DNA from 2 places in the uncultured Abyssibacter sp. genome. Region 2 is predicted to be linked to the other one. Evidence: predicted binding sites of a transcription regulator. Region 2 holds the regulator's gene; the other holds the start of a gene.

Region 1 (6,960 bases), on a different contig from region 2:
AGGCGATCGGAGGACGTGACACCACAGGCATCCAGCCGCGGTCGCAGCAGCGCCAGCGGATGGCGTCCCAGCGTCAGGCGCAGGCTGGAATAGTCGGCGACGATATCCTGCCCTTCCGTCGGCGTCGTCAGCAGGGGAACGCCTTCCGAAAACTGCGGCCGACCCAGCACGGGCATGGCCGTCTCGACACCCGCCGCATCCCAGAACGCCTGGTGGCGATGACCGGACAGGCCTCGCAGGGCGCCGGCTGCCGCAAGCACCTCCATCTGTTCACGGGAAATACCGGTGTCACGAATCAATCGCCGCTTCAATGACGCTGTTCCCCGCCTACCTTCGGGCAAGGCTTTTCTCCAGTCGGCGATACGCTCGGCAACCTCCAGATCCATCCCCTTGATCCGGTCGAATCCCAGACGGATTACCGCCTCCCCGTCGGCCCGGCGCTCCAGGCTCGATTCCACCTCCGAATGCAGCACGTCCACCGGCCTCACCTCGACGCCATGGCGGCGGGCGTCGGCGATCAATTGCGCCGGCGCGTAAAACCCCATGGGCAGACTGTTGAGCAACGCGGCAGTGAAGGCGGCCGGATAGTGACACTTGAGCCAGGCGGAGGCGTAGGCCAGCAGCGCGAAGCTCGCGGCATGAGACTCGGGAAAACCATAGTCTCCGAAGCCCTTGATCTGGCTGAAGATTCTCTCGGCGTACTCGGGCTCGTAACCACGCTCCGCCATGCCGGCCTTGAGCTTGACCTCGAACGGCTCCAGCCCGCCCTTGCGCTTCCAGGCGGCCATCGCCCGGCGCAGCTGATCGGCCTCCTCGGCCGTGAATCCGGCGGCGACCATCGCAAGCTGCATCACCTGCTCCTGAAAGATCGGCACGCCCAAGGTGCGTTTCAGCACGCCCTTCACGGCATCGCTCGGATAGGTCACCGGCTCCTTGCCGGATCGCCGGTTCAGATAGGGATGCACCATGTCGCCCTGGATCGGGCCGGGTCGCACGATCGCGACCTGAATCGTCAGGTCGTAGAGATTCTCCGGCCGGAGCCGGGGCAGCATGCTCATCTGTGCCCGGGATTCGATCTGGAACACGCCGATGGTGTCCGCCTGCTGGATCGCCTCGTAAGTCTCCGGGTCGTCGCGGGGAATCGCCGCCAGTGTCAGTTCGCACCCGTCCCAGCGCCGGATCAGGTCAAAGCATTTGCGGATCGCGGTCAGCATGCCCAGCGCCAGCACGTCGACCTTGAGCATGCCCAGGCTTTCCAGGTCGTCCTTGTCCCACTGGATCACGCTGCGGTTGTCCATGGTCGCCGGCTCGATCGGACACAGCGCATGCACCGGCCCCTGGCTGATGACGAATCCGCCGACATGCTGAGACAGGTGGCGGGGAAACCCCACCAGTTGCCCCACCAGCACGAACAAGCGCCGGATCACCGGCGAGCGCGGGTCCAGGCCGATCTCGAGAATCCGCTCGTCGAAGGTCTCGGCGTTGTCCCACCAGGCCAGCGACTTCGACAACGCATCGACCTGATCCAGCGACATGCCCAGCGCCTTGCCAACATCGCGGATCGCCGACTTGGGCCGGTAGGCGATGACCGTCGCCGCCAGCGCCGCCCGGTCGCGCCCGTATTTGCGATAGATGTACTGGATCACCTCCTCACGCCGCTGATGTTCGAAATCGACATCGATGTCCGGCGGTTCGTTGCGATCGCGTGAGACGAAGCGCTCGAACAGCAGACTCTGCTCGGCCGGATTGACCGCGGTGATCCCCAGGCAGTAACAAACCGTGGAATTGGCGGCCGAGCCTCGGCCCTGGCACAGGATGTCCTGCCCGCGCGCCCAGCGCACGATGTCCTCGACGGTGAGAAAAAAGAACTCGTACTCGAGTTCAGCGATCAGCCCCAGTTCATGTTCGATATTGCGACGGACATTCGACGGCACGCCTCCGGAGTAGTGGCGACGCGCGCCCCGTTCCGTCAGCTCGCGCAACCACGACGAGGGCGTGTATCCGTCCGGAATCAGCTCGTGCGGATACTCGTAGCGCAGCTCCGTGAGTACAAAACGGCAGCGTCGGGCGATCCGCACCGACGCCTCCAGCCACACCGCCGGATAAATCGCGCGCAGCGCAGCCAACGAGCGCAGATGCCGTTCCCCGTTCGGGAACAGCGCATACCCCAGTTCGGAGATCGGTTTGCCGAGGCGAATCGCGGTCAGCGTGTCCTGCAATGCCCGGCGACCGCGGGCATGCATGTGCACGTCCCCGCAGGCGACGACAGGCAATCCGAATGCCTCGGCGCGCGCCTGCAACGCGGCCTGCCGACGCTGGCGATCAGCGCTGGCGAACAGTTCGGCGACCAGCCAAAGACGATCGGTGAACACGGTCGTGACCGCCGCCAGCGCGGCATCGTCCCCGTCGATCCACAGCAGCAGACAGCCCTCCAGCGGCTGATCGATCAGGTCATTCAGATGCAGGGCATAGTCCCCCTTGGAACGCCGGCCGCGCGCCAGCGTAATCAGGCGGCACAGGCGCCCGTAGGCCGCGCGATCCGTCGCCAGCAGGACGATCTTCGGCCCCTCCTCCAGCGTGAACTCGGCGCCAATGATCAGATGCAGGCCGCGCACCTTGGCCTGCTCGTGCGCCCGGACCACACCGGCCACCGAGCATTCATCGGTCAGCGCCAGCGCGGCATAGCCCTGATCCGCGGCACGATCCACCAGTTCAGCGGGCTGGGAGGCCCCGCGCAGAAAGCTGAAATTGCTCAGGCAATGCAACTCGGCATAACCGACTTCCGCCGCGCTCATGCGAAATACCCGTGTAGCCACCAGCCCAGCCGCTGGCGATCCTGGAACACCCACAGGCGGGTGCCGAAGCGATCGCGCATGACGTAATAATCACGGCTGATGTCACCGCCCGATCCGGCCGTGTCCCACCAGCCCTGCTCGATCCGCTCGGGCCCGGTTTCGGTGTCCAGCGGTCCGTTGTAGGTCGGCCGCTGCTCGCGGACGATCAGCGCCTGCGGTTCGCGCAGCAGCCAGACGGGGCGCGGCGCGGCCGGCGGCCGGTCGCAACAATCGACCTGGCCCGGCTGACCCAGTTGCCAGGCCTGTTCCGGTCGATGATCGGCCCGACTGCCCAGCGCCAGCACGGCCTGAGCACCCAGCCGGGCCTGCCAGCGTTCCACCGTGGCCAGCCAGTCATCCGCGCCGGCGGGATCCAGCCAGTCCTGTGTACCGGCGGACAGCGGCAGCACATGCGGCGCCTCCAGCCGCAGCCCCACGACCGGCGCGGGCAGTTCGAACCGATCCAGGTGTTCCCCCAGCAGACGGACGAAGCGCCGATCGTCCCGCCCCGCCATCGCCAGTCCCACCGTCAGCGTGCTGGCCGGCCGCTCCTCGTGAAACAGGCGCAGACGCAGGCGGTCGACGGCCGCATCATGCGCCCGCAGATAGCGGACCAGCTGGTCGGTCAGATGCCCGGCCGCGGCCAGCAGACGCGGCGTGGCCGATTCCGGCATCGGCATGTCCACCTCGGCGGTGAAACGCCGTGGCGCGGCAAAGCGTGGCACCGCCTCCGGACGCTGCCCCAGGGCCTCGTCCAGTTGCCGGACGATCGCCTGACCGTAACGCCGGGCCAGGCCATCGCGAGGCAGACGCATCAGCGCTCCCAGCGTGTTCAGACCCGCCCGGCGCAACCGCGCCTGTCGCGTCGGCGGCAATCCCAGTGCCTCGATCGGCAACGCGGCCACGCCCTGTCGGGTCCTGTCGTCATCCGACGCGACGATTCCGGACTGCCAGGGTGCCAGCCAGGACGCCGCCCGGGCCGAACGGGCGATGGCTGTACGGACGTGGTGACCATGCCCACCCAGACCGGCCATGACCGCACGCTGTATCTCGTCCAGCCCACCGAACAGATGACGGCTGCCGCCCACCTCCAGCAGCAGACTGTTCGGCGGTGCCACCGACACCCAGGACGTCCAGCGACTGGCCCACCCGGCCAGCCGGTCCAGACGCCGGGATTCCGCGGCCTGGTCGCGCACCTCCAGGCGCACCTCGGGACACAGCGCCTGCGCCGCGGCCTGAGACATGCCCGGCTCGATACCGGCATGCCGTGCGACGGCGGATACCGCGATCACCTCGATCCGCTGGCCCGTGACTTCGGTCACCACCATCGGCTCGTCCGGTTCGTAACCGGCCTGGACCTCCAGCGGCAGATCGGTCAGGTACAGACAAAGCCACAGCGCCTCGGCGCGCGCCGCCGAGCGCGCAACCGGCGGCTCCGGCCCCTGCTTCCCGGGCACGGCCCCGCATTCATGATCCAGCCAGTCAATCTGGGTAGCCGTGTTCACAGGCTGACCACCGGGCACTGATGACTGCCGCGCGCCTTGAGCACCCGGAGGCGATCGCCCTGGACATGCAGACGCAGATGGACATTGGGTGCGTGAGCTCGTCGTCGCGCCGGCGTGAACAGCACGCCCAGACATCGCCCGGCGGCCGCCGCGACCTGCCAGCGACGCATGGCGGCGACATCCACCTGCCTGCCATGGGTGCAGGGCCAGGCCAGGACTAGGCCGCAGGCCTCGCTACGCAGCGCGGTCTCGATCACCCACCACGCATTGGCCCGGTCATCGGAGCGCACCAGCAGCAAGCCGTCCGGATTGATGCCCGCCTGCTGCCAGGCCGGCGTGAAGGGCACGAGATCGGCTGGCGCATCGACCAGCACGATACGCTGACCCGCCCGCGTGCAATCGGCCATCGCCGGCAGGAACGGATGCAGTGGAGGTGGCTGCCGGGCTTCCACGACCACCTCGATCATGCCGGCCTCGGGCCAGCCGCCGCCGGGCAAGGCCGTATCAAGCCGGGCATGCCCCGTGGGGCGCACCGCGGTCTGGCGGGCACGCGCATCCCGGGCACGCCAGAGGCGTGGCTCGGCCTGAAGCAGAGCGTTCAAGGAGTTGGTCGCTGAATCCGACATCGCCAGGGAAGCACTGATCTACTTGCGCTACACGGTTACTGTTTATTTAAACAGTATATGGCCGGACACAAACCCTGTCTTCGGTGACCAGACAAACGCTGGCCAACAAAGGAAGCAGTGATGGTGGAACAGCGGCCGGTAGGCCGCCGGTCAGGGCGTGGCGCTCTCCTCGAGCGATTCCTCACGCGCCATCGACAACGGCGTAACGCCGGCCAGGGTCAGCGTGTCCAGCGCGGACACGACGGTCTGCAACGACACGGACTCACCCGGCGCGACGACGACCGGCCCGCGCTGACCGTCCAGCCGAGCCATGACGGCATCCAGCAGACGCTCGCCCTCATGCAGCGGCACGCCGGCCGAATCCCGCAGCACGCCATCCGGCCCCAGCGACAGGGTCAGCGTGGGCCGATTGCCGGTGTCCGACGCCAGATCGCTGCCGGACATCAGGTTGATCGCGCCCCATTCGACATAGCTGGACGCCAGCATGAAGAACACGAGCAGGATGAACACCACATCGATCAGCGGCGTAAGGCTGATCCGCACACGCTCCCGCTGCCGCCCCTCGAAGGGCGGCAGACCCTGTCCGGATGTCGGGAGCTCGAAGGCGGTCACGGATCAGAATGCATCGAAGGCGTAGAACGCGGAGATTGAAATGTACTTCGCATCGTTCTGGAATTCGAGGTATTCGAGCTGAACCATGTTGTGCGTCGCCTTGCTCCAGCGGTACCCGGCCTGCAGCGTATAGACGAAACCGTCGCTGTCCTCTTCCAGCTCCTCGATATTGGTGTTCATGCCGCCAAAGCCCAGCCGCGTTCCGGCATATAACCGTCCCGGCGTGCGGAATGCGGTGTACAGACCGTAGGTGATGGCCTGAAAGTCATCATTGGAGGCCGTGGATCCGGGCTGTTCGCAGCCAAACGGGTTTTGCAGCGCGGGGCAGTCATCCCCACCCGCGGGGATTGTCCGGCCACCATCGTTTTCGCCCCCGAACAGCGTGAACCCCAGATCCAGCTCGAAGCCGATCCAGGAGATGCCCGGAATCCGGATGCCGATGGTCTGCGCCAGACCGAATGCGGAATCCAGGTTGTCGAGATCGGGGTCCACCGAGATGAACGCGGTACCGCTGTAGAACGGCGTGTCGTCACGTCCGATGCTGTCATCAGCATCCTGAGCCTGTGCGATGCTGACGGTGAATCCCAGCAACGTGATCAGCGTCACACGGGCGATTGAGTGCATCTGCACATCGAGCAATGATCGAATCAACATAAACATACCCCCAGAGGTTTCTGGTCGAACTAGAATTCATCTATTCGGTCCAAGGCCAAGAACCGACGCAATGAAGTCGAACATGATCAAACAAATTGCCGCTGTCGCTATCGTAACGCTTGCACTGGGTGCCTGTGCACTGCAACCGACGCCCTACAAGGCAAAGGGCGACACACGTTACGGATACTCCGAGCAGCGCCTGGAAGCCGACCGCTATCGGGTGCGATTCGCCGGCAACGATGTCACGGAACGGGATACGGTCCAGAACTACCTGCTGTTCCGGGCCGCCGAGCTGACGCTGGCAAACGGTTTCACCTACTTCCGCATGCTCGACGAGCAAGTCGACGAGATCGAGGACGACGAAACCGTCGTCGTCTCCGGCGGCCATGGCATCTACAGTTACCCGCTGATCTTCGGAACGCGCATCAGCACGGTCAAGGGCAGCACCCGCTTCGAGGCCGGCGCCCAGTTCAAGATGCTCAAGTCGCGCCCGGAAAAGGACGACGCCTACGTGTTCGACGCCCGCGAAGTGAAGCGGAATATCGGCCCCACGGTGGTCCTGCCAAACGACGGCAAGGGCGTGAAGCCGGGCCAGACCGTCAACGAACCGGTCAGCACGTCGAGTTGAGGCGTTTGTCGATGGCCTGAAGCGCCATCGCGGCCGGTGCGGGGATGCGGACATCCACCGCAGCGGACACGTCCGTACGCCCCGGATTGATCTCGATACTT
Region 2 (6,960 bases):
CGCGATGCGCGGCTGGAGGAACTCTGGGGCGAACCCGGTTAGCCGATCCGGTCCCGCGGTCAACGCAGCGCGACCGCGGGACCGCTGACGATGGCTATTCCTGACCGATTTGCGGCCACTGCCGGTCGGCCTGCTCGATGAAGCCGTCGCGGTCCGCCAGCCACTGGTCCCTCACCGACAGGCTGTAGTTCAGGTACAGCTTGCCGTCGACGATGGTCCAGGCCTCGGGATCGATCTTCACCAGATTGCCCTTGGCGACCGCAAAGGCGCAGTGGCCGCCGTACTGCGGGGCGTACTGCTCCGGGTTCGCGGCGAACAGGTCGCGGTGCTCCGCGCTGGCGAACCGCCAGGTCGCGCCCTCCCATTGCGTTTCGAATGCTTCCTTGCCCTCGACCGGCTTGCCGTCGGTGAAGTAGGCCACCGGGTCATAGCCCTTGATCGCGACATCGCTGAACCAGCCGGTGTAGATCTTCTGCCCGGCCATGGCCGGAGCGGTCACCAGCAAGGCCATGCCGAGCGCCGCGGCGTTCACGAGTGACTTCCAGTTGCGCATCATGTTCGACTCCTGTCGATGAGGTTCGGTCTGGGGCTAGGGAAGCACTGATTTATTCACGCCGCCAAGTTGCCGCCTGAAAACAGGCCAGGCAAGGCGCGAGGAGCGAAATTTGGTCATTCCAAATGAACGACGAGCAACGCCGCATGGCCTGTTTTCAGGCGCAATCCGGTACGGAACGGGCCGGTTTTCCCGCAATCCTGCGTTGTCGTTCGCTTCTTTGGAACGACCAAAGCGCACTCTCTCCGCCTGGTCTTGCGCGAAAACCGACGCCGTCTTGGTGGTGCGATTCATTCTGAGCTTCCCTAAGGTGCCAGAGCTATTCGATGGTATCGGCGGCATGGCACCATTGCCACCATGATTCGCGACATGATCCAGCGTTGGCTTGGCCCGTCACCGTCTGATTGGACGGGGCCGCCCGTGACGCAGACATCGTCGGGCAAGTTACGCCGAATCGGTATCGAACTGGAGTTCTCCGGGCTGGGAATCGAACAGATTGCGCGCACGGTCAAGGCCGTGATCGGCGGTTCGATCTCGCCAATCTCGCCTTACGAGTGCGATGTCGAGGAGACGCCGCACGGGACGTATCACATCGAGCTGGACTCCAGTTACGTCAAGCGTCTGGGCCGACACGAGGACGACAAGCCGGATGACGGCGGGCTGTTCTCCCTCGAAAAGCTCTCCGACGAGGTGATCGGTGCGATCGCCAAGCAGGTCGTACCGTTCGAGATCGTCACGCCGCCGATCCCCATGCCGGAGCTGGACACCCTCAACGCGCTGGTCGAACAACTGCGTGCGGCGGGCGCCCAGGGTACGCATCATTCGCCGATCTACGCCTTCGGTCTGCACATGAATCCGGAACTGCCGGATACCCGGGCCGAGACGCTGCTCGCCTATCTGCAATCCTTCATCTGCCTGTTTCCCTGGCTGGCGCGGGAGTCGAAGGTCGACTGGTCGCGACGGATCACGCCATACATCGACCGTTTCGGGAGCAGCTACGCCCGGTTGATCACCGCCCCGGACTACGCGCCCGACATGGATCGCCTGATCGATGACTACATCGAGCACAACCCGACCCGGAACCGGGCGCTGGACATGCTTCCGGTGTTCGCGGAGGTGGACTGGGATCGCCTGGACGCCGCGCTGGACACCCATCTGGTCAAGGCGCGCCCGGCGCTGCACTACCGGTTGCCCAACTGTCTGATCGACGAGGATGGCTGGACGCTGGACGAGCCCTGGAGGCACTGGTTGCAGGTCGAGTACCTCGCCTACGACGAACCACGCCGCCAGGCGATGATGCATGCCTATCGCAAGCATCTCGATGACCCGCTTTCCAAGCTGTTCGACGTGTGGGCGCGGGACTGCGAGCGGTGGTTGCTGCCATTGCCGCGTTGATGCGGGGGCGGCGTATCGGCAATCGTCATCGCCGTCCGGTGATCGGCATCACCGGGCCGGACAGGCGGGTCGCCTGGGGCTGGTGGTTCGGTTCGCTGGCGGTGCGCATGGCCGGTGGTGTTCCGGTGCGGCTGACGCCGGCGCAGGCGCGGCGCGTCGGTCCTCTGGACGGCGTGATCATCGGCGGTGGCGACGATATCGATCCCCAGCTCTATGCCGGCGATGACCCCGGGACCGGCCACTACGACCCGCAGCGGGATCGTTTCGAACTGGCGATCATCGACGCCGCGCTGAAGGACGGCCTGCCGATGCTGGGTATTTGCCGGGGCGCGCAGTTGATCAACGTGGCGCATGGTGGCGATTTGTTCGCCGATCTGCGACCGATGCGCGTTCGTACCGGCAACCGGCGGCTGATCCTGCCCCGCAAGACGCTGAAAATCCGGCGCGGAACGCGGCTCGCGAGGTTGATGGGGCGGCCCGAGACACGGATCAACAGCCTGCACCATCAGGCGGTTCGTCGCGTGGGCGGCGATCTGAAGGTGTCCGGGCGCGATTTGGACGGCATCGTCCAGGCCATCGAGCATCCCGGCCGCGGATTTCTGCTCGGCACGCAGTGGCATCCCGAATACATTCCTCAACGCGGCGTGCAGCGACGCCTGTTTCGGGAGCTGGTCAGGGAAGCGGCGCGGCGGCGCAGCTGATACGTCGCGGGAGGGACCCGAATCAGTCGGTCAGCGCGTCGAGAGCCGGATGGCGCCAGCGCTGACAGTCGATGTCCTTGATCGTGATCATGGCCTCCAGCCTCGCGCCCAGTCGGCGGGTCACGGCCTGCGAGGCGTGGTTGTCCGGATGGATGAAACTGACGATCGGACCCAGCCCCAGGACCTCGTAGGCGTAGCGCCGGGCGGCGGCGCCCGCTTCGGTCGCGAAGCCCTGGCCGGTGCCGGCGCGGGTCAGCCAGTAGCCCAGCTCGATCTCCGGCCAGCCGCCGGGGTTCCACAGGCCGATGGAGCCGACGAGTTCGCCAGTGTCTCTCCGCGTGACCGCCCAGGTGCCGTATCCGCGCAGACTCCAGTGGCCGACGGTGATCGCGAAGCGTCGCCAGGCATCGTCCTCGGAGCAGCTGCCGCCGATGTAACGGCAGTGTTCCTTGTCGGCGAACACGGCGGCGAAGGCGGGAAAGTCGTCCTGGACCCAGCCGCGCATGTGTAGCCGCTCGGTGTCCAGCACCGGCACGTCGGGCATGCTCATCGGCCGGGCAGTTCCAGCATCGGTGGCTCGATGCCCCGGGTGCGCAACCAGTCGCGCAGCGCCAGTCCGGTGGCGAACGGCCAGGCCTTGCACTCGTCCAGCGGCACGGCCTTCCAGTCGACCAGTTCCTCGTTCAGCACCACCGTCCCCGACGCCTCGACGTGGTAGGCGATGATCACCTCGTTGCGCATGATGAATTCGTAGACGCCGATCAGGCCGCCGATGCGGCCGTCCAGGCCCAGTTCCTCCTTCACCTCGCGCAGCATGCCGTCTTCCGGCGTCTCTCCCGCTTCGAGAAAACCGGTGATCAGACCGTACATCCACTCAGGCCAGCCGACGTTGCGCGCGAGAATGACCCGCCCCTCGTATTCGACGACGGCGGCGACCACCGGCGCGGGGTTGTTCCAGTGAATGAAGCCGCAGCCCTGATCCGGGCAGATCAGGCGCGGCGCGCCACCGTGCTCTCCGGAGACGAGTTCGGACCGGCATTGAGGGCAGAAACGCATGGCGGCGAGGGTAGCCGATCACCCGGGTCGTGGCGATTGGCGCCGGGTTGGCCGGGGGGCGCTCTAGTAGCTGCGGAACACGCCCACGGCCCGGCCCTCGATGGCCAGCGGCTGCGTGGCGAGGTTGACCTCGATGGGGGAGAAGTCGGGATTGTGCGCGATCAGGCGCACGGTGTTGCCGCGGCGCTCGAATTCCTTGACCGTCACGTCCTCGTCGAGCCGGGCGACGATGATCTGGCCGTTGCGGGCCTCGTGGCTCTTCTTCACCGCGAGCAGGTCGCCATCCATGATGCCGGCGTCACGCATGCTCTCGCCGACCACGCGCAGAAAATAGTCCGGCTGCTCGGCAAACAGCCCGCCCTGGGTCTGAATGCGCTTTTCGACATTCTCCGCCGCCAGAATCGGCGAGCCGGCGGCAACACGGCCGACGATGGGAATCCCCGCATCCCGTAGCCGGATGCCGCGCGAGGCGCCCTCGACCAGGTCGATCGCGCCCTTGCGGGCCAGCGCGCGCACATGATCGCGTGCCGCGTTGTCGGAGGAGAAGCCCATGCCCCGGGCGATTTCGTGGAGCGTGGGCGGCATGGACTCCGATTCGGCGAATTGCCGGATGAAGTCGAGCACTTCGGATTGGCGTCGGGTCAGCATGCTGTACTTTTAAACAGTTTCGTCGCCGAGATCAAGCGCGTCGACAACCTGCTGGAGCAATGTCGCGTCGGCATCGCTGAATCGGTCCGGCATCGGGCTGTCCAGATCGAACACGCCGACGACCCGTCCACCGGTGATCAGCGGAATCACCAGCTCGGAACGCGAGTCCGGATCGCAGGCGATGTGCCCCTCGAAGGCGTGCACGTCGGCGATACGCTGCACGCGAGCCGTCGCGGCGGCGGTGCCACAGACGCCGCGGCCCCACGGAATGCGCAGACAGGCGGGCTTGCCCTGAAACGGACCCAGCACCAGTTCACCGCGCGTCTCGTCGCGCAGGTAGAAGCCCACCCAGTTCACCTGATCGAGCGCGTGGAACACCAGCGCGGCGATGTTGGCCATGTTGGCGATGCGGTTGGGTTCGCCGGCCACGAGTGCTCGCGCCTGGGCAGGCAGGGCCGGGTCGGTTGGTTCAAAGGACATGGGCGTGGTCCACGGAGTTGTCATGTCGGGGCGTATCATAGGTTCAGACCTGCCCGAACGTCGGATTCATGGCATGGTGCGTGTATTGACGTTGAGCACACGGCTTTGGAGCCACCCATGAGGGCGCCGGAGAACATTCCAGATATTGTCAGTCCTGAAACCGTGAGTGCGAGCGACCAGGCCTTCCGCGCGTTGCGCGAACAGATGCGCGAATTGACGGCGCTGACTACTGCGTTGGGGCAGGCGTTCGAAGCCAGCTCCATGGAGCGCCGCATTGTCACCAGCGCCGTGAGAATCGCCGGGGTTGACGGTTGCAGCCTTTACCGCCGCGACGGTGACTGGCTGCATTTTCGCGTGGTGAAATCAGTGACGCTGGGCCTGATGGTCGTGTCCGATTTCGGTGACGACGGCGTATTCCGGCCAGTTTCCCTGCTGGCCGCTGACGGGTCGCCGTCGACCGAGGCCGTCTCGGCGCGGACCGTTGCCGAAAACGATGTCATCAACGTGTCCGACGTGTCTCGTCTGCCGAATTTCGATTCGTCGCGGGTCGCGCGATTCGATCAGCGCATGGGATATGACACGCGATCGATTCTCTCCGCGCCGGTGACCTTCCGCGGCGGTCAACCGCTGGGCGTATTGCAGTTCGTCAACGCGAAGAACGCGGTCGGCAATCATGTGCCGTTCTCGGGCACGCATGTGCAGCTTGCGCGCAGTCTCGCGGCGATGCTGGGCATGCTCTGGACGCTGGAACCCTGATCCGGGCAAGTCGGTTGACGGTCTTCGATCGCATCATTGCCGGCGAACTCCCTGCCAGTTTCGTTCACCAGGACGACCACTGCGTGGCCTTTCTCGACATCAATCCGGTGTCGCGCGGCCATGCGCTGGTCGTGCCGCGCATCAACGCGCAGCATCTGGCCGATCTGGATGACGGGCTGCATGCCCATCTGTGGCGGGTCGCGCGGTCGGTGGGTGCTGCGCAGCAGTCGGGGCTTGGCAGCCTGGCGCAGCATTTCGTCGTCAACGACGGGCGCGCCGCGAGCCAGTCCGTTCCGCATGTGCATGTTCACGTCATTCCCCGTTACCGGGGCGACCGTCTGCGCACGGTGACCCGCATGATCTGGCATGTCTCGACCCTGATGGTGCCGCGGCCGGAAACCGCGGGCCGGCGCCGTGAGCTGGACCGTGTTGCCGGACTGATCGCCGACGCGATGCCCGGACATGCGTGAGTTGCTGATCCTCGGCTGCGGTCATTCGGAGTCGCTGACGCTTTTCAACACCAACGCCGCGATCCGCGAGAACGGTCGTCTGTTCCTGATCGACTGCGGATGGACCATCAAGGCGGCCCTGCACGCTCAGGGATACGGATTCGAGCACGTGGATGGCATCTTCATCACCCACGTCCATGGCGATCATGTGTTCGGTCTGGAGCGCATCGGCTACGAAGCCCGGTTCGGGCTGGGGCGCCGCGTGCCGCTTTATCTGCCCGAATCGCTGATCGGAGAGCTCTGGGATCAGACGCTCAAGGGATCGATGGGGAGAAACTCCGAGGGCGAGCAATCGCTCGAGGATTACTTCGACGTCAGGCCCGTGGGGGGCGATCGTCTGGAAGCGCCGCAACTGTCCGCGCCGCTGTTCAAGACCTCACACACACCGGGCAAGCCTTCGTTCGGTCTGGTCGTGGATGATCATGTCGTGTTCACCAGCGACACGCGGCCCGTGCCCGATGTGCTGGCCGGACTGGATTTCGACATCGGGTTCCATGACGTCACGTTTCAGACCGGCAATCCGGTGCACGCGTCACTGGACGAACTTGTCGCCGTGTATCCGGCGGCGATGCGCCGCAAGCTCTATCTGATGAGCTACGAAGATGGGTATGCTGAACATGAAGAGCGGGTGAACCAGGAATTTGCAGGTTTTGCCCGTCAGGGGATGGCGATTGCGCTTTGAGGGCCGGAAAGGTCACTGTCGCCGTTGGCTGGACAGCATCGAGATGCGGAAGACATGAAAAACATTCGGTGGGGAGCGGCCGGGGTGCTGGTGGCCGGCTTGCTGGTTTGCACGCAGGGATTTGCCCAGTCGGACTACGTTCGCCAGGTGGAACTGGAGCTGCAGCAGCTCGGTTACGAC

What was found. Region 2 encodes LexA, which represses DNA repair genes until DNA is damaged. Its sites were predicted from a motif close to TACTGTNNATATNNACAGTA; they were not measured.
Region 1: the regulator LexA is predicted to act here: its motif matches at 5,002-5,021, upstream of imuA (translesion DNA synthesis-associated protein ImuA).

Annotation. Positions count from the first base shown of each region.
Region 1 is NZ_CAXFCL010000123.1:6,047-13,006, forward strand. It holds gene ABNS06_RS05570 (error-prone DNA polymerase) at 1-2,795, opposite strand, end outside; gene ABNS06_RS05575 (DNA polymerase Y family protein) at 2,792-4,291, opposite strand; gene imuA (translesion DNA synthesis-associated protein ImuA) at 4,336-4,941, opposite strand; gene ABNS06_RS05585 (biopolymer transporter ExbD) at 5,116-5,577, opposite strand; gene ABNS06_RS05590 (outer membrane beta-barrel protein) at 5,581-6,201, opposite strand; gene ABNS06_RS05595 (hypothetical protein) at 6,314-6,859, shown strand; gene ABNS06_RS05600 (NAD-dependent protein deacylase) at 6,843-6,960, opposite strand, start outside.
Region 2 is NZ_CAXFCL010000232.1:5,431-12,390, forward strand. It holds gene msrA (peptide-methionine (S)-S-oxide reductase MsrA) at 1-42, shown strand, start outside; gene ABNS06_RS11200 (YHS domain-containing (seleno)protein) at 95-556, opposite strand; gene ABNS06_RS11205 (hypothetical protein) at 590-847, opposite strand; gene ABNS06_RS11210 (amidoligase family protein) at 974-1,948, shown strand; gene ABNS06_RS11215 (gamma-glutamyl-gamma-aminobutyrate hydrolase family protein) at 1,924-2,649, shown strand; gene ABNS06_RS11220 (GNAT family N-acetyltransferase) at 2,672-3,199, opposite strand; gene ABNS06_RS11225 (NUDIX domain-containing protein) at 3,196-3,705, opposite strand; gene lexA (transcriptional repressor LexA) at 3,769-4,353, opposite strand; gene ABNS06_RS11235 (GAF domain-containing protein) at 4,363-4,833, opposite strand; gene ABNS06_RS11240 (GAF domain-containing protein) at 4,996-5,589, shown strand; gene ABNS06_RS11245 (HIT family protein) at 5,604-6,059, shown strand; gene ABNS06_RS11250 (MBL fold metallo-hydrolase) at 6,052-6,780, shown strand; gene ABNS06_RS11255 (peptidoglycan-binding domain-containing protein) at 6,835-6,960, shown strand, end outside.